2 linked regions of the Acidithiobacillus ferrooxidans ATCC 23270 genome follow. The main gene of each other region encodes a partner of the protein of the gene in region 2 in a complex. Links are inferred from orthologs where the notes say so. Each region holds a gene or a part of one and is shown on either strand. Other genes may lie near its edges. The genes, in order: tsaD and tsaE.

Evidence for each region.
Region 1: the proteins of tsaE (region 2) and tsaD are in contact, whole or in part, in a crystal structure (PDB 6N9A), measured with the Thermotoga maritima proteins. The link is inferred for Acidithiobacillus ferrooxidans ATCC 23270 from one-to-one orthologs. Residues at the interface, in WP_004082108.1 of Thermotoga maritima: Leu37, Gly38, Lys46, Lys57, Val59, Lys60, Ser61, Thr63, Phe64, Thr65, Leu66, Met67, Val69, Pro71, Tyr82, Arg83, Leu84, Asp86, Asp88, Phe89, Asp93, Ile128, Asp130, Glu131, Arg134; in WP_004082750.1 of Thermotoga maritima: Cys10, Asp11, Arg49, His50, Leu82, Gly84, Gly135, Gly136, Glu154, Thr155, Leu156, Asp157, Asp158, Ser159, Glu162, Asp165, Lys166, Arg169, Leu170, Tyr175, Lys213, Thr214, Leu217, Tyr218, Gln221, Arg222, Asn324.

The regions. Positions count from the first base shown.
Region 1 is NC_011761.1:108,177-120,018, reverse strand. Bases 4,718-7,590 are described here. They hold tsaD (tRNA (adenosine(37)-N6)-threonylcarbamoyltransferase complex transferase subunit TsaD), read right to left. Parts: upstream 6,722-7,590; coding sequence 5,714-6,721; downstream 4,718-5,713. Other genes in these bases: AFE_RS15420 (YgaP family membrane protein), read right to left, coding at 7,367-7,573; AFE_RS00575 (DUF455 family protein), read right to left, coding at 6,714-7,067; AFE_RS00585 (tetratricopeptide repeat protein), read right to left, coding at 5,187-5,714; plsY (glycerol-3-phosphate 1-O-acyltransferase PlsY), read left to right, coding at 4,718-5,180. In the rest of the region: AFE_RS00620 (cytochrome c oxidase assembly protein), read left to right, coding at 1-428; AFE_RS00615 (class I SAM-dependent methyltransferase), read right to left, coding at 531-1,658; AFE_RS00610 (pteridine reductase), read left to right, coding at 1,668-2,408; AFE_RS00605 (NifU family protein), read left to right, coding at 2,414-2,797; 30S ribosomal protein S12 methylthiotransferase RimO, read left to right, coding at 2,794-4,134; folB (dihydroneopterin aldolase), read right to left, coding at 4,152-4,511; more of plsY, read left to right, coding at 4,584-4,717; AFE_RS00570 (Crp/Fnr family transcriptional regulator), read right to left, coding at 7,663-8,325; AFE_RS00560 (tetratricopeptide repeat protein), read right to left, coding at 8,635-9,615; AFE_RS16300 (hypothetical protein), read right to left, coding at 10,024-10,260; AFE_RS00555 (META domain-containing protein), read right to left, coding at 10,282-11,718; AFE_RS00550 (alpha/beta hydrolase), read right to left, coding at 11,738-11,842.
Region 2 is NC_011761.1:1,670,869-1,679,391, reverse strand. Bases 1-2,689 are described here. They hold tsaE (tRNA (adenosine(37)-N6)-threonylcarbamoyltransferase complex ATPase subunit type 1 TsaE), read right to left. Parts: upstream 1,744-2,689; coding sequence 1,258-1,743; downstream 1-1,257. Other genes in these bases: bioA (adenosylmethionine--8-amino-7-oxononanoate transaminase), read right to left, coding at 2,211-2,689; AFE_RS08905 (CBS domain-containing protein), read right to left, coding at 1,756-2,211; mutL (DNA mismatch repair endonuclease MutL), read right to left, coding at 1-1,268. Outside these bases: more of bioA, read right to left, coding at 2,690-3,560; AFE_RS08895 (NAD(P)H-hydrate dehydratase), read right to left, coding at 3,547-4,398; AFE_RS08890 (ammonium transporter), read right to left, coding at 4,401-5,618; recombination mediator RecR, read right to left, coding at 5,678-6,277; AFE_RS08880 (YbaB/EbfC family nucleoid-associated protein), read right to left, coding at 6,284-6,637; dnaX (DNA polymerase III subunit gamma/tau), read right to left, coding at 6,627-8,345. UniProt on the Escherichia coli protein: Required for the formation of a threonylcarbamoyl group on adenosine at position 37 (t(6)A37) in tRNAs that read codons beginning with adenine.

The sequences.
Region 1 (11,842 bases), 1.6 Mb from region 2 along the record:
CCGTGATACTGGTTATATGGGACATGTCCGATCAGATGTCCCTGGGCTTAAAAAGTCCGTTGGTTTTTGCCTTGCTGCCGGGCGTTTATCTGGTTTCAGGAATCATTGTCTGGATGCAATCTCTTCAGGTATTCCCATCGTGGCCGAATCTGCGTAACCATTTGCAAAAGGCGCTTTACGTGTGGATCATGGAAATGGCCATGATGGCGATGGGTGGCATCTGGTTCTGGAGCGCCATGAGCATGAATCCCGCGCAATCGTCCCATATGCTCTGGGGGCTGACCCCGTTGTTGGACGAACACCTTGCGGGAATGATGATGACTTTTCTTTCCCTGCCCACGATGTGCCTCGTAACCTGGCATTTCTGGCAATGGATGGAAGGTGTTCTGGAACACCACAGCGATCAGTCAGAATATACCGTCAACTGATCCAAAGGAGGCCCCTGCGCAGCCAGGATGACAGATGGCTCCAGGCGCGCGGCCTCCGTGCGGACTGACGGTCCCTGACCCTGAATTGCATGGTCTCGCTGGTCAAGTGTTCTCCCGCTTTTTCAGAATCAATACCTTGAAGCTTTCGCCCATTTCCTGCGGCAGGGTGAGCCGTTTGATCTCATTATTCAGGGCGAAGCGGCCGTCCTCACCCGCCTGCGCACAAAGGGTGCCATACACCTCGGCCAGCCCATGTTCCACCAGAAAACGGGCGAGATGGCCATAAAAGGCCACCTCCAGCCCGGCCTCCACCGCAGCGGTCATCAGCGCGGTATAATCCACATGGGCGGTGAGGTCGCAGAGGCCTGGCAGATAAAAGGGATCATCCAGCCAGTGGTGGCGATAATAGGCGCGCAGGCTGCCCATCTGCCGCTGGGGATGATAAAACTCTGCGGCCTCGTACCCGTAATCGATCAGAAGGATGGCGCCGGAGTCCAGGCGGGCGGCGACCTCGCGCAGCCAGGATTCGGCAGTGAGATTGATTTCCGTCCGATAGGGCCGGGGCCAATGCGTTACATAGGGCGCCAGCCGCGCCGCCAGAGGCGCAGCGACCGGCGGAGGCAGCATCACCCAATCCAGTGCCTCGCCATTCCAGCGCACGCCGCATTCGTGCAACTGCCCGGAGGCATCCAGCTCCAGCACCTGCACCGGCATGGCATCCAGCACTTCGTGGGCGAGCATCACGCCGCGCCAGTGCTCCGGCAGAGTTTGCAGATGCTGAATACCAGTCACGACTGATCGTTGCCGCGCCTGCAAATCGGGGCTGGGTTCGAGCAGGGTGTAGGGGGTGTCCGGCAAAATGTCCCGGATCTGGCCCGCCAGCGCGCCGCTCCCACCGCCAAATTCCAGAATGCCATCCGGCCCCAGATCGGGTTGCAGGGTCCGGGCCAGCACAGCGGCCAGCACCCGTCCCATTTCCGGTGCCGTGACGAAGTCGCCCGCCGCACCGAAGCGGGTCTGCCCCGCCATGTAATAGCCCAGCCCCGGCGTGTAGAGGGCGAGCTCCATATAACGACGAAAGGGGATCATCCCGCCTGCGGCATCGATTTCCCGCCGGATATGGGTCAGCAGTGCGGACGAGTGGGCCAGCGCATCGGCGTCCGGGGCGGGCAGACTTGTCTTGCGCGCCCCGTGAGAATGGGTTAAAAAATCGGGACGCTCTACGCGCATGGACACCTCTTGAAAGCTACCGGAAAAGTCGTTCTCATCACGGGCGCCGCCCGCAGGGTAGGCGCCGCCATTGCCCGCCAGCTCGCCGCGGAAGGCTGCCAGCTCGCCCTGCATTATAAGCGATCCGCCGCAGACGCCGAAGCCCTGGCGCAGGAGTTGCGCGCGCGGCATGGAACTGAACCCTTGTTGATCGCGGGCGACCTGGCTGCCCCGGAAACGCCAGCGCACCTGATTGATGCCGCTATCGGGCATTTTGGTTGCCTGGACGGCCTCGTCAACAACGCTTCGTTGTACTCCCCTGCGCCTTTCGGCGAAATCACGCCGGAAGACTGGGCGGCGATGGAGGCCGTGCATCTGCGCGCGCCACTCTTTCTGACCCAGGTCGCCGCACCGCATTTGCGAAAAACCGGCGGCGCCGTCGTCAACATCGGCGACATCCACGCCGAAATCCCCCTGCGCGGTTATCTGCCTTACAGTGTGACGAAGGCGGGTCTGCTGGCCCTCACCCGCGCCCTCGCCAAAGAGCTGGGGCCGGAGATCCGCGTCAACAGCGTCTCGCCCGGCGTGGTGCTCTGGGCCGAGGACAAGGACCCGCCCGACGGCGACCAGCAGGGACTCATCGAACGCAACGCCCTCAAGCGCGTCGGCAGCCCGGAGGATATTGCCGGCGCCATCGCCTATCTGCTTTTCGACGCGCCTTACGTCACCGGCCACAATCTCGTCGTCGATGGCGGCCGCATGTTATATTGACGGCCATGCGCTCAACCGTAAAATCCCCCATCCGCTTTTACAGCGAAGAAGAACTGGACGCCCTGGAGGCGGAAGACCCCCTCGCCGCGGCCAAAATCGCCCACGCCCAGGCCATGGCCGAACGCGGACTCGACCGCCAGAAACGCTACGGTCCCGACGACCCCCTGCCCGACCCTGCGGCTGTGGCAGAGGCGGTGCAGACGGTACGCCATATCCTCCACCGCGATGGCGGCGATATCGAACTGGTGGAAATCATCGAACGCGACGTGCGGGTCCGCATGAAAGGCGCCTGCGCCGGCTGCCCCAACGCCGTCATCGATCTCAAACAGGTGGTCGAGCGTATCGTCGGCGCCGTTCCGGGCGTGGTCAACGTGAGCAATACCTTTTGAAGGCGGGCGCGAATACGCCGCCCAAAGTCGGCTTCGTCAGCCTCGGTTGCCCCAAGGCCACGGTGGACAGCGAGCGCATCCTCACCCAGTTGCGCGCCGAGGGCTATCTGCTGGTGGGGGATTACGCCAACGCCGATGTGGTCGTCGTCAATACCTGCGGCTTTATCGACGCGGCGGTGGAGGAATCCCTGGAGGCCATCGGCGAGGCGCTGGATGAGAACGGCAAGGTGGTGGTCACCGGTTGCCTGGGTGCCCGCGAGGGCGGCGACTTTGTGCGCGGCGCCCATCCCAAGGTGCTTGCCGTCACCGGCCCCAACCAGGCTGGCGCCGTGCTCGACGCGATCCATGCGGCACTCCCTCCGGCCCACGATCCCTACACCGATCTGGTGCCGCCCCAGGGCCTGCGCCTGACGCCGCCCCACTACGCCTACCTCAAAATCTCCGAGGGCTGCAATCAGTCCTGCAGTTTCTGCATCATTCCCAGCATGCGCGGCAAGCTGGTCAGCCGTGCGCCGGACGATATTCTGCGCGAGGCCGAGGCGCTGGTGGCGGGCGGCGCCAAAGAACTGCTGGTGATTTCTCAGGACACCGGCGCTTACGGGGTAGACCGCAAATACCGCACCGCCTTTCACAACGGCCGTCCGCTCAAGACCCGCATCACCGATCTCTGCGCGGCCCTGGGGGAACTCGGCGTCTGGGTGCGTCTGCACTACGTATACCCCTACCCGCACATCGACGAACTCCTGCCCCTGATGGCGGAAGGCAAAATTCTGCCCTATCTGGATGTGCCCCTGCAGCACGGCAGTCCGCGCATCCTCAAGGCCATGCGTCGCCCTGCCGCCGCCGAAAAAACCCTCGACCGGATTCTCGGCTGGCGCCAGGCGGTGCCCGACCTGATCATCCGCAGCACCTTCATTGTCGGCTTCCCCGGCGAGACCGATGCGGACTTTGCGGAGTTACTGGATTTTCTGCGGGCGGCAGAGCTGGATCGGGTCGGTTGTTTCGCCTATTCCGCTGTAGAAGGCGCGCCCGCCAACGCGATCGCCGGAGCGGTGCCGGAGCCGGTCAAAGAGGAACGCCGCGCCGCATTCATGGCCGTGCAGGAAGCCATCAGCCGCCAGCGGCTACAACGCCGGGTGGGCCAGCGTCAGCGGGTACTGGTGGATGCAATGGCCCGGGGCGGCAGAGTCATCGCCCGCTCCGCCAGCGATGCCCCGGAGATCGATGGTGTGGTGCATCTGGGCAAGGCGGCGGGGTTGCAGGTCGGAGACTGGGTGGAGGTGGCGATCACCCGGGCGGATGCCCATGATTTATATGGGATGGTGGTGTCGGCCTGACCAGGGCCTTTGGTCGCTCAGGGCAGGCGACTGCCCCGCTCGATCCGCACCCCCACATCCCGTGTTCCGCGCACGGCGGCGGGTTTGTGCACCGTCACCTGCACCCAGGTCGCGCCGAATTCACCGCGAACGATATCCGCGATCTGCTCGGCCAGGGTCTCTACCAGCTCCACCTCCGACGCGGCGATATGGGCGACCAGGCGCTGGCAGATGGTCTGGTAGTTGATGGTGTTCTCCACCTTGTCGGTCCGCGCCGCGGCCCCCGCATCCCCAGCGATATCCAGATCGATGAGCACCGTCTGTTTGACCTGACGTTCCCAGTCGTAGATGCCGATGCGGGTGTCCACCTTCAGTTCACGTACAAAAAGAATATCCATGGTTATCCCGAAAAAAGCGGCAATCCGCCGCAGCTCGGCCTATAATAACCAATTTCCCGGCCAAAGCACTGCATGTCACTTCTTCTGGATGTTGCCCTGATCGGCGGGGGGTATGCCGTCGGTTCCATTGCCAGCGCCATTCTGGTGGCGCGCGCGCTGGGTCTGGGGGACCCGCGCCAGTCCGGATCGGGCAATCCCGGCGCCACCAATATCCTGCGCATCGGTGGCAAAAAGGCCGCCTTGCTGACTTTGCTCGGCGACCTGACCAAGGGCATCGTCCCCATCGTCATCGCCCGCCTGCTCGGACTGGAGGACTGGGCGCTGGCCGCGGTGGCCCTCGCCACCTTTCTCGGCCATCTCTATCCAGTGTTTTTTGGGTTTCGCGGCGGCAAGGGGGTGGCCACGGCGCTGGGTATTCTGCTGGCGCTCCTGCCGGTACTGGGCCTGTCGATATTGGGTGTATGGATACTGGTGTTCGCCGTGACGCGGGTTTCATCACTGGCGGCGCTGCTGGCGGCGGTCGGCGCGGTGCCTATCGTCTTTGCGGTCTCCGCCGCGACGAGCATGCGGCTACTCGTTCTGGTGCTGGCGCTACTGATCCTCTGGCGGCACCGCGGCAATATCCGCCGTTTGCTGGACGGCAGCGAACGTCCCTTCAAAAGGCGCTGAGACCGGTCAATCCCGGATGTTCCACTCCTGCATCCGGTCGCTGATCCAGTCCGCCAGTCGCGCCGCCGGGCGAAAACCGGGAACCAGCCGCTGCGCCTCCTGCGCTGCGGCCAGGGCACGGCGCATGCTGCCTTTATGCAGGTAGTAGCGGGCCAGATTCATCTGCGCCAGATGCGGGCTGTCGAAGCGTTTGGCCTTCAGGGCGCGGCGGATCACGAAGAGCGCCTCGTCTTCACGGCCAGCGTCCATCAGATACTCACCGAGGTCATTCCACGCCTGCCCCCACTCTGCATCGCAGGCGATGGCGCGGCGGCAGGCAGCGATGGCCCCGTGTGGGTCGCCGGAAGCAGACAGTGCCCAGGCGTAGAAGGTCCAGATCACCGCACTCTTCGGGCCATGTTCCAGTGCGCGCCGGAAGGCGATGGCCGCTTCCCGCGGATGATCCGTCTGCTGCCAGTCCAGGCCCTCCTGAAAGTCCACATCCTGTGCCGCCAGCTCGTCGACGATCATATCCAGAGAAAATGGCTCGTTCATCACGCTTCCTCCTCCGTCAGGGACCAGCGCGCCCGCACCGGGAAGTCCGCCGTGGCTGCCTGGGCCCGCTCCGTGTGCAGGGCACCGGCGAGAGCGATCATCGCCGCGTTATCCGTACAGTGCGCGAGATCGGCTATAAAGACTTCGACGCCTGCGGACACCAGGCCGTTCAGGGCCGCTCGCAGCGCCCGATTGGCGCCGACCCCGCCGGCCACGATCAGACGCCTCAGCCCGGTCTGCCGCAGGGCACGCTGGCACTTCGTGAACAGCGTCTCCACCACCGCGGCCTGAAAACTGGCAGCCAGATCGGCCCGCTTCTGCCCGTCGTCGGGCGCGATGGGCATGGAGGCCAGACGGAAGGCCGTTTTCAGACCGCTGAAGCTGAAGTCCAGTCCCGGCCGGTCCAGCAGTGGCCGCGGCAGGCGAAAAGCCTGGGCATCTCCCCCCTCCGCCAGGGCGGCCAGCGCAGGCCCACCGGGATAGCCCAGTCCCATCATCTTCGCCGCCTTGTCGAAGGCCTCACCGGCGGCGTCATCCAGCGTCTCTCCCAATAAAATATAGTCGCCGGGAGCACGGACTTCCACTAGCATCGTATGCCCACCGGAAACCAGCAAGGCCACCGCCGGAAAGGGGTCCACCTCATTGAGCAGCGGGGCCAGCAGGTGACCTTCCAGATGATGCACGGGGATCACCGGGATATCCCAGCCCATGGCGAGGCCGCGGGCGAAATTCACCCCCACCAGCAGGGCACCGATAAGTCCCGGCCCGGCGGTGACGGCGATGGCGTCAGGGCGCTGCCCGCCGGTTTGCGCCAGCAACTCGTCGAGCAGCAAGGGCAGGCGGCGCACATGGTCCCGCGACGCCAGTTCCGGCACGACACCGCCGTAGGGCGCGTGCAGGGCAATCTGGCTGAACAGCACTTCGCCGAGGAGGCCACGCTGGCGGTCATAGAGAGCAAGCCCCGTTTCATCGCAGGAGCTTTCAATGCCCAGTATCCGCTCAATCAAGGCAAGCCTCCTCCGGCTTTGAGTCGGGTAGACCGGGGAAGCGACAAATCGCATCCAGCGCGAGATTGATGGCATTGAATTCAATATGGGTGAGGGCATGGAGCAAGGCAAATCGACCAGCCACAGTGGTCAGCGCGCGACGCCGCGGTAAATTTTTGGGGTCCACGAGCAGTGGCCGGACAGGACGGCCCGGCGTCGTCAAACAGGATCGCGCGCCCGCTGAAGCCGACAGCGGCCAGCGCAAGGCCCGCACCAGAGCCACTTTTTGGTCAGAGTCCATCGCATCAAAGGCCGCGCCTGCCCCGCCACAAGACCCTGCCTGATGCTTTCCGCTGATTTCATCCATACCGCAATCACACCCGCTCCCGCCCTTTTGCAGGAATGAAAATATAGCACACACCGCTCGATAAGGGCTTCCGGCATCGTCCTGAAATGGGACTGTCTACTATTGTCAGGGCACCTCAGTTCATCAAGGACCGGGCGTCGGGCCGCAAGGTGACGGACTACCTGGTTTCCGCCACCATCGAGGCAATCAAGCCTAGTGGCTGCTGCGGCCGCAAGTGAATCCGACGCCGAAGAATCAGCCACTTGACCAGTCAACGGCCATTCCCGCGCCGTAGAGGTCCGGCTCCTGAAGGGGCCCCGTTATGATTTCCGCAAGGGACAAGTCCTGATACCCAAAAGCGTGTATGCGGGGCACCAACCCACCAGACCGGTGATTAAAGGAACAAGCCCCAACCATCCCCAGGGGGTTTTGGGTCCGACAAATACCAGTGCAATGACAATAATCCCGACAATGACCCGTATCAACCGGTCGGGCATGCCTTCGTTAAACAGTGAAGATGCAGACATTTTGAACTCCTTTTGTGCGCTCATCCGAACTGTATCGTAGGCTGTTTGTGGCAGATTGTCTGTGACTTACTCACCCAATGAATCAGGGATCAACATTCGGAATGCGCCAATTGACGGAGCGCTTGAGGATGAATGATCTGGATCTGTCCTGAACTACGCTGGATCCAGCCGCGTATTTCAAACTCTTTCAGAGCACGACTGATTACCTCCCGGGCTGATCCGAGTTCTGTGGCCAATGCCTGATGAGTGATGTGGATGAACGGCGTGGCGCCTCCCAACTCCAGAAGTTTTTTTGCCAGCCGCACATCGAGACGGGTAAAAACGACTTCTTCAACCAGTGCGAGCAAATCAGTCAAACGGTTTCCGTAGGCGTTGAAAACAAACTCCCGAAAAATGCCAGATTGCGCGACGAGACGCTCAAAAACAGATTGAGAAAGGCTGACGGCTCTAACCGCAGATTCGGTGATGCCCATGGCCGGATAGGGACGATGGCTGAACAGGCAAGCCGTCGTCAGAATGCAGGATTCTCCGGGTCCGATGCGGTACAATACGATTTCTCGTCCCGTCGCAGAAGTTTGCTGCACTCGGATTTGTCCCTCCAGCACCAATAAGTACTGATGGCAGGGCGCGCCTGCATGAAATACGATTTCACCCGATCCCCAGGTTATGGGTCGTGCAGTGATCAGCAGATTTTTTTCCGGACCGTCGTCAAGCCTTGCAAGGAGAGGGAAATTCTGAAACCAGTTATGCATGATGCTTATGCAACTGACGCAGGCCTGGAACATGCGGATGACCGTGCCGGATTCCCGAAACTACCGGGAAATTGTAGAGATGCTGGTGGTGGGCATCGTGCGCATACATGTGCGTACGTTTCATGGCGTTGTGGGTATGCCATATGCTCGTGACACTCCTTCAAATACATCCAGATACCCCAGGCCATCCATGCGGCGGCCGCCAGAAGCGACATCCTGATCGCCTCACCGAATGAATCTCGACAAACCCCGTGAGGAAACGTCCCAAACCGCCTCACACACAGAAATTCTGACACTCCCGCTTTCAGGTTACTTAGTCCCCCGTGACGTCAGTTTTACCACATTCAAATAGCTACGTGCACGCGCATCGCCCTGCTTGGCAGCTTTCGTCCACCAGTGGAGAGCCTCGGTGGTGCTACTTTTCACTCCGTCGCCCTGGTAATAGGCAACTCCCAGATTCGTTTGGGCACTGGGATTCCCCTGATCAGCAGCTTTTCGATACCAGTACACAGCGCGTGAAAAATTTTTGTCCACTCCATTACCATAGTTATAGGCCACACCCAGATTGTTCTCAGCACTCGCATCACCTTGGGCAGCCGCCTTGCGGTACCAATAAACCGCCTTTTCATAATTTTTGGGTTTGCCCTGGCCACTATAGTAGGCGTAGCCCAGAAGGTTTTGTTCTTTGGCTGTCAGGAGGGCGGATGAAGGACGAGTTACTGCCATTGGTGTTGTCGACTTGATCGCAGGGGTACTGACAACCTTGTTGTCAGAAATCGGCGTCACAGATGTAGAACTGCTTGTCCCTGCGGGTGGCTGTTCATCTGTTCGAGCGACGACCTGAGTGTGGTCGCGCAACTCCGCCTGCGCAGCAATCTCTTGCCGTACTTTGGTCAGCATGGGTTGCGCACCCTGATAGCCTTGGGCTACTGCCAATTTATACCAATACAATGCAGTGCGGTCGCTTTTCGGGACGCCATTACCGTAGTAGTACACCTCGCCCATGACAAACTCGGCCAACGGGTCACCTTGAATGGCTGCCTTGCGCGACCAGAATACCGCCTTGCGATATTTTTTCTGAACACCGTAGTAAATTCCTAGCCAGTTTTCGGCGGTTTTGTCCCCGCTTTTAGCTGCCTTTTCAAGGGTGCGTAATGCACTGGCATCCCCCGCACGAGCCTGAGCGCTGAGCATTTCTCCCTGCGCATGAGTCATAGCGTAGGCCGATGAGGCCGCGCAGCAAAGCAGTAAAGAGGGCAACCACAGCAACAAATCTTTTTTTATATTCACGCTGCTACGGGCCTAAAGATGCGTTTTTAGTTTTGGCAAACAAACTATCGGTGCTTTAACCAATGATGCTGTCATCTTTCTCCATCTCTCTTGTTTGAAAACGAATGTCGCTTCACCTGGCACGATGATGACGCTTCGCAAGCCACTTGCTTGCTTCGGTCTGATTAAAGTCAAGCAAGAACGATGCCGCCTAACATGCCTATTTTATTCATTCATAAACAATATGCTACAAAAATATGGGCAGATTTGGTTTATTTTTTTGTGACGTTACGTAACCCGGTATAACCAGCGTGTAAAAGAAGTAACGCGCCATGCCCGGCGCACACGTTTAGCTTGAGGGACACTCGAGGCGATTGTTGGACGAAGCCGCTACGCGGAGGAGTCGCCGGCTGCGGCGCCACGAATTATTCAGCCTGTGCTGCTCAGCGTGGCGGTGCTCAACGCGCTTGTGGTGAGCTGGCTGATCTGGATGCAGCCGGAGTACGGACGGCGGTTCGTGGCGTGGGTGCTGCGCGGGAAGGCGGCAAAGGCGGACTGAACGGGTCCGCCGCCGCTTTCGCTGACTCCGGACCGATTCCGCGCCTCGGCTCCCGACCCTCGGACTCGGCGCTGCGTCATCCGCACCATGTCGGACTTCGCAATCATCGGCTGGCGCTCATCCCTTTCTCACCGCAGCGCAACCGCCTCGAAGCGCGCGATGACGGCACCCTTCTCGTCGAGCAGGTCGAGATGCCCGCCGACGATGCGGTAGCGCTCCACCTTGCCCAGCGTTTGCAGGAACTCGCGTTCGTATTCCATGCCGGTCAGGCAGGCGCGCAGCGTACTGACCATCTGGCGCAGATGCAGCTTGTCGCCGTCGACCTTGAAACTGCCGGTCACGGCGTTGCAGCCGCCGGCGCCGGACACGCGGTCGCCTTTCGCGGAAAACACCAGATGCGGTTCCTGCTTCCTGACGGCGCCCGGGAGGCTGATCGCCTGCCCATTGAGCTGCACCAGTTTCCAGTAGGTGCCGCGCAGCGCGATGTGGGTCGCCACCATGCCGCAGCTCAGGCCGGGCTGGATGTCGGTGAACTTCTCGACGACCAGGGTGGCACGCGGCGGCTGGCTTTCCTCCGCCGAAGGACGCGAGGCGATCCGGCCATCCAGGCGCACATACAAGGCCTGCCCGGACTTGTGAGGCGCGTCGACATACGCCCGTTCCAGCGCTTTGAAGTCTCCCTCCATCGCCACCGGCATCCGCCGACCGTCTTCGCACAGGGTGATCGAAGCGGCATCGGCCATGTAGGAGAACATGCCGGTCAGTTTCAGCTCCGGCTCGACGAGCGCCAGTCGGGGCAAGCGCCGCAGCGGCACGTTGTAAGGCGATGTGGCGAGCTTGCCCCGCGCATCGAGCGGCCGCAGCAGGCCGCCCGCGTCTTCCACATCGAACAGCAGTGTGGACCTGTCGCTCTGGAACAGCTTGAGCACCCCGAGTGCGCTGTCATACTGCCAGCGGCCGATGCGATCGATCGGCTTGAGCGTCGGTTTGTCCACGTAGGTGGTGCGCAACTGGTACTGCCCGCCCGGAAGCAGATCGAGATGCCAGCGGACCAGGCTGTCCGCCCCCGGCACCTCTCGCTCATAGGACGCGGGCAACTGCTTGGCGAATATCGAGAAACGATTGCTCTGCGCGCGCACCAGCAGCAGTTGCACCGGCGCAGTCGTGCCGGTGAACTCCAGATGGCGCGCCAGCGCAACGAACAGCATCCGACCGGGCACACTCACCATGGCGTTCACGACATAGTGCCCGTCGGGCTGGATGGCCGCAGCGTCGTAGTCAATGGCGAAACGAAATGGCGGTTGCCCGGCGGGATCGAGGATCGCGCGGCCCAGCGTCTTCGGTGCCGCGCCCGTCTTCGACACATCCTGCAGCGTCGCCTCGAATACCGCGCTCGGCGGCAGCATCATGCGTTCGCGGTAGGTCGCGGTCCCCTCCAGTGTCGCCGCCTGCGTCAGCCCGGTGCCGGCCAGCGCCAATGCGAACAGCAGCACGCACCGTGCCAACAGGCTCCCCGGCGAACGCCCTTCGGGCGCGGGTGAATGTGATGGTTGTCGCTTCAACATGATTCCTCCCTCGTTGGTCTCATTGCGCGTTGGTGGATGAAACAGCCGCCTCGCCCGCGCGAACCGAGGCGAGGAAATCGAGCATCTTTTGCAGCGCTTCGCGCCCGGCAGCGCTGTCGAGATT
Region 2 (8,523 bases):
AAACGTGCGTGAATCTGCCCGATGGCCTGTCCGAGGGGGTAGTTCGGGGCCAGTTCGTGGGTAGGCGCCGCTGGCAAATCAGGGGGTGGTACGGAAGTCATCACCGGCGCCACGAGATGTTCCCAATAGGCCCCGGCACTCTCCTGCACAGCAGCGCTCAGCGACCGCTGAGTCGGGACGTAAGCAGGACTTTTGGTAGCGGTCGGGCCCTGGGAGAAAGGCTGGACCGGAACGGTAACCCGGGGTTGCGCCCCACCCTGCTCCGCGATCACCCGTCGCAGAGTATGAAAAAGAAAATCGTGTATCTCGCGGCCGTCGCGAAAACGTACCTCCGCCTTGGCGGGATGTACATTAACATCTACCCGCCCGGGCGGCAGCTTCAGGTAAAGCGCATAGAGAGGGTGACGATCCTGAAAAAGCACATCGTTATAAGCCGCACGCAGGGCATGGGTAACCACCGGATCACGCACCGGACGACCGTTCACGTAAAAATACTGTTCATCTCCGCGAGCGCGGTTGTAGGTGGGCAGGCCCAGCCAGCCGCTGAGAGACAAGCCCTGATCCTCCTGTTCGATATACAGTGCATTGGCCAGAAAGCCTTCCCCCATTATGGCGGCCACTCGCGCTGCCCGACTTTCTGCATCCGTAGCCGTAGGAAATTGCACAAGAGAACGGCCGTTCTGGATGAGCTGAAAAGCCACCGGGAAGTTGGCTAGCGCAATCTGACGCAACACCCTTTGATTGCGCGACAACTCGGTGGCCGGACTACGCAGGAACTTACGCCGTGCGGGCACGTTAAAAAAAAGATCAGCCACACGCACCGTGGTTCCTGGTGCCCTGGCTGCGGGCTCCGGAGCGGCAGCCGTGCCCCCTGTTACCTGCAGCCGCACCGCCTGATTCTGGCTGCGCGCCCGCGAGAGGAGTTCCAGGCGCGAGACGGAAGCGATCGCTGGCAAGGCCTCACCGCGAAAACCCATGGTCTGGATCGCCTGGAGGTCTTCCCAGGTCGCCACTTTACTGGTGGCATGGCGCTCCAGGGCGAGGGGCAGATCCTCGGCCAGGATGCCGACACCATCATCTTCCACACTGAGCAAATCCATCCCACCACCCTCCAGATGGATGGTAATCCGCGTGGCTTCGGCATCCAGGCTGTTTTCCAGAAGCTCTTTCAGGATGGAGGCAGGACGTTCCACCACCTCACCGGCGGCAATCTGATTGGCCAACGTTGCATTCAGGCGGTGAACGCGGGGTGCCTGTTCATTCCCCATGGCAGATTTTCCGGGTGGATGCGGGCGTCAAGAAAATGGTCCAGTCCTGAACATGGGGCTGATGCCCCAGCCATTCCAGACGGTGACTGCCGTTGTCCAGAATACGGAGGGTGAGTGACAAATCGGCAGGGGGCAGGAAACCCGCACCTCGCTCCGGCCATTCCACCAACCACAGGGAAGGTTCTGTCAGATAATCACGGATACCGATGAATTCCAGCTCCTCCGGCTCTTGCAGACGATACAAATCAAGATGCAGAGCCGGTCCGATCCGGGTCGGATACTGTTCCATCAGGGTATAGGTCGGGCTTTTGATGTTCCGGGTAACGCCCAGCGCCTTTAAGATGGCCTGGGCCAGAGTGGTTTTACCGACCCCCAGATCGCCCTCAAGATAAATAACCGCAGGGATATGAATGCGCTGGGCAAGCTGTCGCCCCCAGTCCCGGCAGGCTTCTGCATCTGCGAAATCCCAGTGCATCCGATACCAGGTTCAGGGTTTTAGCAGATGCTGAAGAATATCCGAGCGACTGATGATACCCAGCAATAAACCGCTGTTATCGACCACCGGCACGGCATGTACATCCTTGCGCAGCAACTTCTCGGCCACCGCGTCCGTATCTTCATCGGGGGCGGCGGTAATGACGTGGGAGCTCGCCAACTGACCGGCGGTCACCGCCGTGACTTTGCGTAGCTCTTCCTCGTATTCATGCATACCGCCCAGAGGGATCAGACCATCCAGGATAGTAAGCATGGTCGGCAGATGCACCTTGCGGTGGGCGTCGATCAGATCCCGTTCGCCGATCATTCCGACCAGATGATCCTCGCTGTTCACCACAGGCAGGCTGTGGTGCCCGGAACTGAGGAGCACATCTCCCACTTTATCGACCGGATCATCGGCCAGCACCGTAACAACTTCGCGGTTCATGATATCTTGGGCCGTTTTCATCAGGATCGTCCTTCCGCCATGGCGTCATATAATACGTTGAGGATAGTGTCTATTTCCGCTGCTGTCACCGACAGCGGCGGAACTATGGTGAGGAGATCACCGAGGGGACGGCTGTAAACGCCCATTTCCCGTGCTCTCCGGCACACTGCGTATTCGACGCGATCTCCGTAGGGATAAGGCGCATTCGTCCCGGGGTCGCGCAACGCGATGGCGGCCATCAAACCGAACTGGCGGACCTCCCCTGCCCACGACTGGCCGTGAAAACGCTGCAGCCCGGCTCGCAACCGGGCGATCTTCTCGGGCAAAGCAGCCAGCACACCACCTTCCGCAAAAAGTGCCAGGTTCTCCAGCGCTACCGCACAGGCCAGAGGATTGGCGGTGTAGGTATGCCCGTAGTAAAACTGCCGGGTTTCCCCGAAAGGCGCAAGAAAGGCAGCATAAACATGTTCTGCGGCGAGGGTCGCAGCCACCGGCAAGTAACCACCACTCAGCCCCTTACCCAAGGCCAACAGGTCTGGTTCGACAGACTCCCACTCACAGGAAAAAAGCTTGCCGCTGCGGCCGAAGCCGGTCGCGACCTCATCAATGATCAGCAAGACCTCGTAGGCCCGGCACAGATGTTGCGCACCGGCCAGAATGCCGGGCGGGAAAGGCAATATGCCCGCGGCGCCCTGCACCCCGCCCTCCAGGATCACGGCCGCAATCTCGCCGCTCTGCTTCTGAAGCGTCGTTTCCAGCACTGCCAGCCATACGGCTGTTGCCTGCTCCGGATCCCCCTCGCAGTCTTCCCACTGCAATACATAGGGGCTCGGCAAGCGTAAAGTGGGGAACAGGAGGTGCCCGTATACCTCGTGAAACAGGGGGAAGCCGCCCACCGAAACGGCGCCAACGGTGTCCCCATGATAGGCATTGTCCAGGGTCAGGAAGAGGCGTTTTTCGGGGCGGCCCAGATTACACCAGTACTGGGCCGCCATCTTGATGGCGACCTCGACCGCCTCGGCGCCGTCCTCCGAAAAAAAACAATGTTGCAGGGAAGGCGGGGTAATTTCTACCAGCGCCTTGGCGAGACGAATGGCCGGAGCATTGCCCGCACCCAGGGCCGTGCTGTGTGCGACCTTGCCCAACTGCCCGATCAGGGCGGCATCCAGTCGGGGATGACGGTGGCCGTGAACATTGCACCACAGGCTGGCGATCGCATCCAGACAGCGATGACCTTGCGTATCATACACGTAGTTGCCTTCTGCACGGTCGATGATCCACGGGTCGTCATCCCCGTAACACTGCATCTGGGTGAAGGGATGCCAGAAATAACGGCGATCCCATTCCCGCAATACTTCAGTTTCCGTCATGACGTTGCGTCAACTCCTGTAAAGCGCGGGGCACTGCCGCCAGGATGTCCCCGGCCAGCAGGCTGGCCTCGCCCATCTCCGCGGCCGCGATATCGCCCGCGCGGGCATGCAGGCACACGCCGAGGGACAGCGACCGGTCGGCGTCCAGACCGACCGCCAGCAGACCGGCCAACAGGCCGGTCAGCACGTCCCCGCTGCCGCCCGTGGCCATGCCGGGATTGCCCAAAGTACAGAGATTCCGGACAGCGCATCCTAGCAGGAGACTATGGTGGCCCTTGAGGACCCAGTAGCCGCCATAGCGGGCACGTAACCGAACAATCGCCGCGATACGGTCTGCCTGTACAGCGGCGACCGTTATCCCCAGCAGGCGGGCCGCTTCGCCCGGATGTGGGGTAAACAGACGAAGTGCGTCGGTGGTCAGCAGTTTCGGACCAAAACGCGCGAGAATGTTCAGGGCATCGGCGTCCCATACCTGGGGACAGGACAGTGTACCGATTTCCAGCAACAGATCATGGGCGGCCAGGCCCTGACCCAAGCCAGGGCCAACAGCCAGGACGGCGTGGTCCGGCAAATCTCCAAAAGCCGCAGGCCAGTCCCGCCAGGTCGCTTCCGGCAGGTGTGCTGCCAAGTATGGGATCGCCGAGGGATGCCCCACCGCCGTCACCAATCCGCTGCCCACCCGATAGGCGGCGGCAGAGGCCAGCGCCAGTGCCCCGCCCATGCCCGGCCCTCCGCCTACTACGAAAACGTGGCCGAAGCTTCCTTTGTGCGCCTGCGGGCTGCGCACCGGCAGGCCCGGCATGGCCTGCCAGTTCAGGGCAGCAAAAGGTTCTGTCATGGTCACGCCCTCTCGATATCCTCTTCAGGATACGCGCTGACATGGTGCAAGCTCAAATCCGCCCCCGCATACTCCGCCTCGGGATCCAGACGAATCCCGATAAAGTACTTGATGCTGCCGTAGACGATACCACTGCCCGCCAGGGCGACCAGGACGCCTAGTGCGGTGCCCAGCAACTGAGACCAGAAACTGACCCCACCGGCGCCGCCGAGGAACTGATGTCCAAAAATTCCGACGGCCAGTCCACCCCACACCCCGCAAACACCATGGAGCGGCCAGACACCCAGCACGTCATCCAGACGCAGGCGATGCTGCACAAAGGTGAACAGGTAGACAAAAATAATGCCGGCAATGGCACCGATGGCCAAAGCCCCAATGGGTTGCACCACATCGGAACCGGCGCAGATGGCCACGAGACCTGCCAGAGCGCCATTATGAACGAAGCCCGGATCGCCCTTCCCTACCGCCAGCGCCGCCAGCATGCCGCCCACCAGTGCCATAAGCGAATTGAGTGCCACCAGACCCTGCACAGCGGCAATTTGCTGTGCACTCATCACATTAAAACCAAACCAGCCGATGATCAGAATCCAGGAGCCCAGCGCCAGAAAGGGAATGTTGGAAGGCGGCATGGCGTGTACCGCACCATCTTTCCCGTAACGCCCCTTGCGCGAACCCAGCAGCCAGACCGCCATCAGCGCCATCCATCCACCCATGGCATGCACTACCACCGAGCCTGCGAAATCGTGGAAAGGTGCACCAAAAACGCTGGTAAACCAGGCTTGAATACCATAATGACCATTCCAGACGATCCCTTCGTAAAAGGGATAAACCAGTCCCACCAGAAAGGCAGTCGCCAGCAATTGGGGATAAAAACGTGCCCGTTCGGCAATACCACCGGAGATAATGGCTGGCACCGCAGCAGCGAAGGTCAGCAGGAAAAAAAACCGCACCATCTGAAAACCATGATTGCTTGCGGTCAGAGCCTTTACATCGGCAAAAAAGCTGATGCCATAGGCGATATGATAACCCACAAAAAAATAGACGATGGTGGATATACCAAAATCACTGAGAATCTTCACCAGCGCATTTACCTGGCTGCGCCGTCGTACCGTACCCAGTTCCAGGAAGGCGAATCCGCCATGCATGGCAAACACCAGAATGGCGCCCATCAGCAAAAAAAACACATTTCCGCCTGGAGGCGTGACTCCTGTGGGTATCATGATGGCTGCTTCCTCTCGAAATTGATGGCTTTTATCTTTACGAAACGATGGGTAAGTGCTTATTCGTCGAGCAAGCGACGACCATGCAAGGCGCGCCCGAGGGTGCTGCGATCGACATATTCCAGTTCACCACCCACCGGCACCCCCCGCGCGATACGACTGATGGTGACACCGTCAGGAACCAGTCCAGCGAGAAACTGGGCTGTAGCCTCTCCTTCCAGGGTAGGATTGGTCGCAAAAATCACTTCCTGCAAGTCTGTTTCACCCAGTCGCGCGCTGAGGCGGTCGATATGCAGGGCTTCGGGACCGATGCCGTCCAGGGGCGACAAATGCCCCATCAATACGAAAAATTCGCCGACGAACACCCCCGTATCCTCGATTGCACGCAGATCAGCGGGCGATTCCACCACGCACAAAATGGAACGGTCCCGGTGTTCGGAACGACAGACGGCACACAATGGCGCTTCGCTCAGGTTGTTGCAGCGCTCACAAAAACGGACCACCGCGTGGGCTTGCTGAAAGGCTGCGGCGAGTTGCGGCATGAGATCGCGCTTACGCACCAGCAACTCATAGCTGATCCGTTGCGCCGAACGCGGGCCAATACCCGGTAGGCGGCGTAGCAGTGCCACCAGGGCGTCCATACTCGGAACGTCTGCCATAAGTGCCTAGAAAGGCAGGTTCATGCCCGGAATATTCATGCCGCCAGTCACTTCCGACATCCGCTCCGCGCTGACCTTCTCAGCAGTGCGCACGGCGTCATTGATGGCCGCTGCCACAAGATCTTCGAGCATCTCCTGATCGCCGTCGGTCAGCAGAGAGGGGTCGATGCGAACTCGCCGCACGTCATGTCGGCAGGTCATGGTGACTTCCACCAGATTGCCACCCGCGTGGCCCTGCACCTCTACCTGGGCAAGTTCTTCCTGCGTCTTTTGCAAACGCTCCTGGAGTTGCTGCGCCTGCTTCATGATATTCCCCAGTCCACCTTTCATCTTTTCCTTACCTCCCTGTTTACGTTTCATTGTGAGCTGACGGCATATCGTTTGAGGATGCCGCCACGATTTCAATGGATTCTACGCGGGCATCCAGGGCTTCGAGGAACGCGCCGATGCGCGGATCCGCGGCCACACGTGCCTCTGCTGCAGCTTGCCGGGACGCCAGCTGCGCCCGGTCTTCCTGCACCAGGCTGCCCACCCCGGTCTCTATGGTGAGAGCAACAATGCTGAGCCTGGGCTCCCGGCCGTAATATGCCGTAAGCGCCTGATGTAACGCCCGGCGGGCCTCGGTCTTGAGAAGGAACGGCAAATAATTGGGCTCCACGGCCAACTCCACCGCCTCCGGATCGCAGCGCAGGGCTTGTCCGTAGCGCAGGTACTCGGCAATCATCGGCGACACCGCCAGCGATGCCAGTACGCGACGCCAGTCTGCTGCTGGCGCGGTCCCGGCATCCGCATCGCGCTGACCGGACGTCGCTACCGGCGACGGCTCCCGGACTTCATCCCGTGAACGGATGGAGAGCAGGGGAACCGAATGATCCGATAGCGGTGAAGTTGCCTCGGGCATAACGAATTCGCGCGTCGGGGGAAGTGACTCGCCAGGATGCCGGTTTTCCCCGCCCGGGAGGGCCGCTGGCGGCGAGTCGGGCGATGCTGAACCGGAAAAGCTCAACACCCGCAGAAAGGCCATCTCCAGCGCCATGCGATCATCTGGATAAAGCGCAAAGTCACGTCGTGCCGAAAGGAGCAAAAAATACCAGGACTGCAGGGTAAGCGGGCTGATTCTCCCGCGCAGATGCACGACCGCCTCGGCGCCATCGTCATCCGGATCGGCTGGAAGAAATTGCGCCAGAGCGATGCGATGCAGGCCTTCTATGACCAGGTCCAGCAGGCCGGGCCCGTCCATGCCCCGCGCCAGATGATCACCCACTATGGCGAATACCTGTGCAGCATCTCGGTCCACCAGCGCGGCGATCAGACCCAGCACCGCGTCATCGCCGCTGCGCCCCAGCATCGCGAGCACGCCGTCGCGCCGCACCGCGCCACCACCGTGGACAATAGCCTGATCCAGCAGACTCAAGGCGTCACGCAGACTCCCGTCGGCAGCGCGCGATAGTATCTGCAGGGCGGCGTCCTCCGCCGGCACCTGTTCCAACGACATGATCTGCCGCAATCTTCCCTGAATCTGGGGAACATCCAGGCGACGTAAATTAAACTGCAGGCAGCGGGAGAGCACGGTTATCGGCAGCTTCTGTGGGTCCGTAGTCGCCAGCAGAAATTTGACATGTTCCGGCGGTTCTTCCAAGGTTTTCAGCAGCGCATTGAAGCTGTGCGCAGATAACATATGCACCTCGTCAATGAGGTACGCCTTGTAGCGACCAGCCGTAGGCGCATACTGGACATTGTCCAGAAGGTCGCGGGTCTCATCCACCCGGGTACGGCTTGCCGCGTCCACCTCCAGCAGATCCACGAAGTTCCCTGCAGCAATACTGCGGCAGGCGCTGCACTCTCCGCAGGGGTTGCTGCTCACGCCTCGCTCGCAGTTCAGACACTTGGCGAGCAGCCGCGCCAGAGTCGTCTTGCCGACGCCCCGTGTGCCGGTGAACAGAAAAGCATGATGGATGCGGCCGGAATCCAGGGCATGGCGCAAGGCGGAGACGACGGCCTCCTGCCCGACAAAATCGTCAAAATGTTGGGGTCGCCAGCGGCGGGCCAGCGCGAGATAGGCGCTCATGCGGCTCTGAAATATAGGGTGGCGACGCCGATCAGCCGCACCCCGGCACCTGGATCACCGGCTGCCGCTGCTCCCTTCCGGGCCTGACGGGGTTCACCAGTTACCACTGCGAGGGGACCGATCTTTGTCGCCATAGAAAACCTGAGACTGTCCACTGACGGACGATGATTGGCGGAGA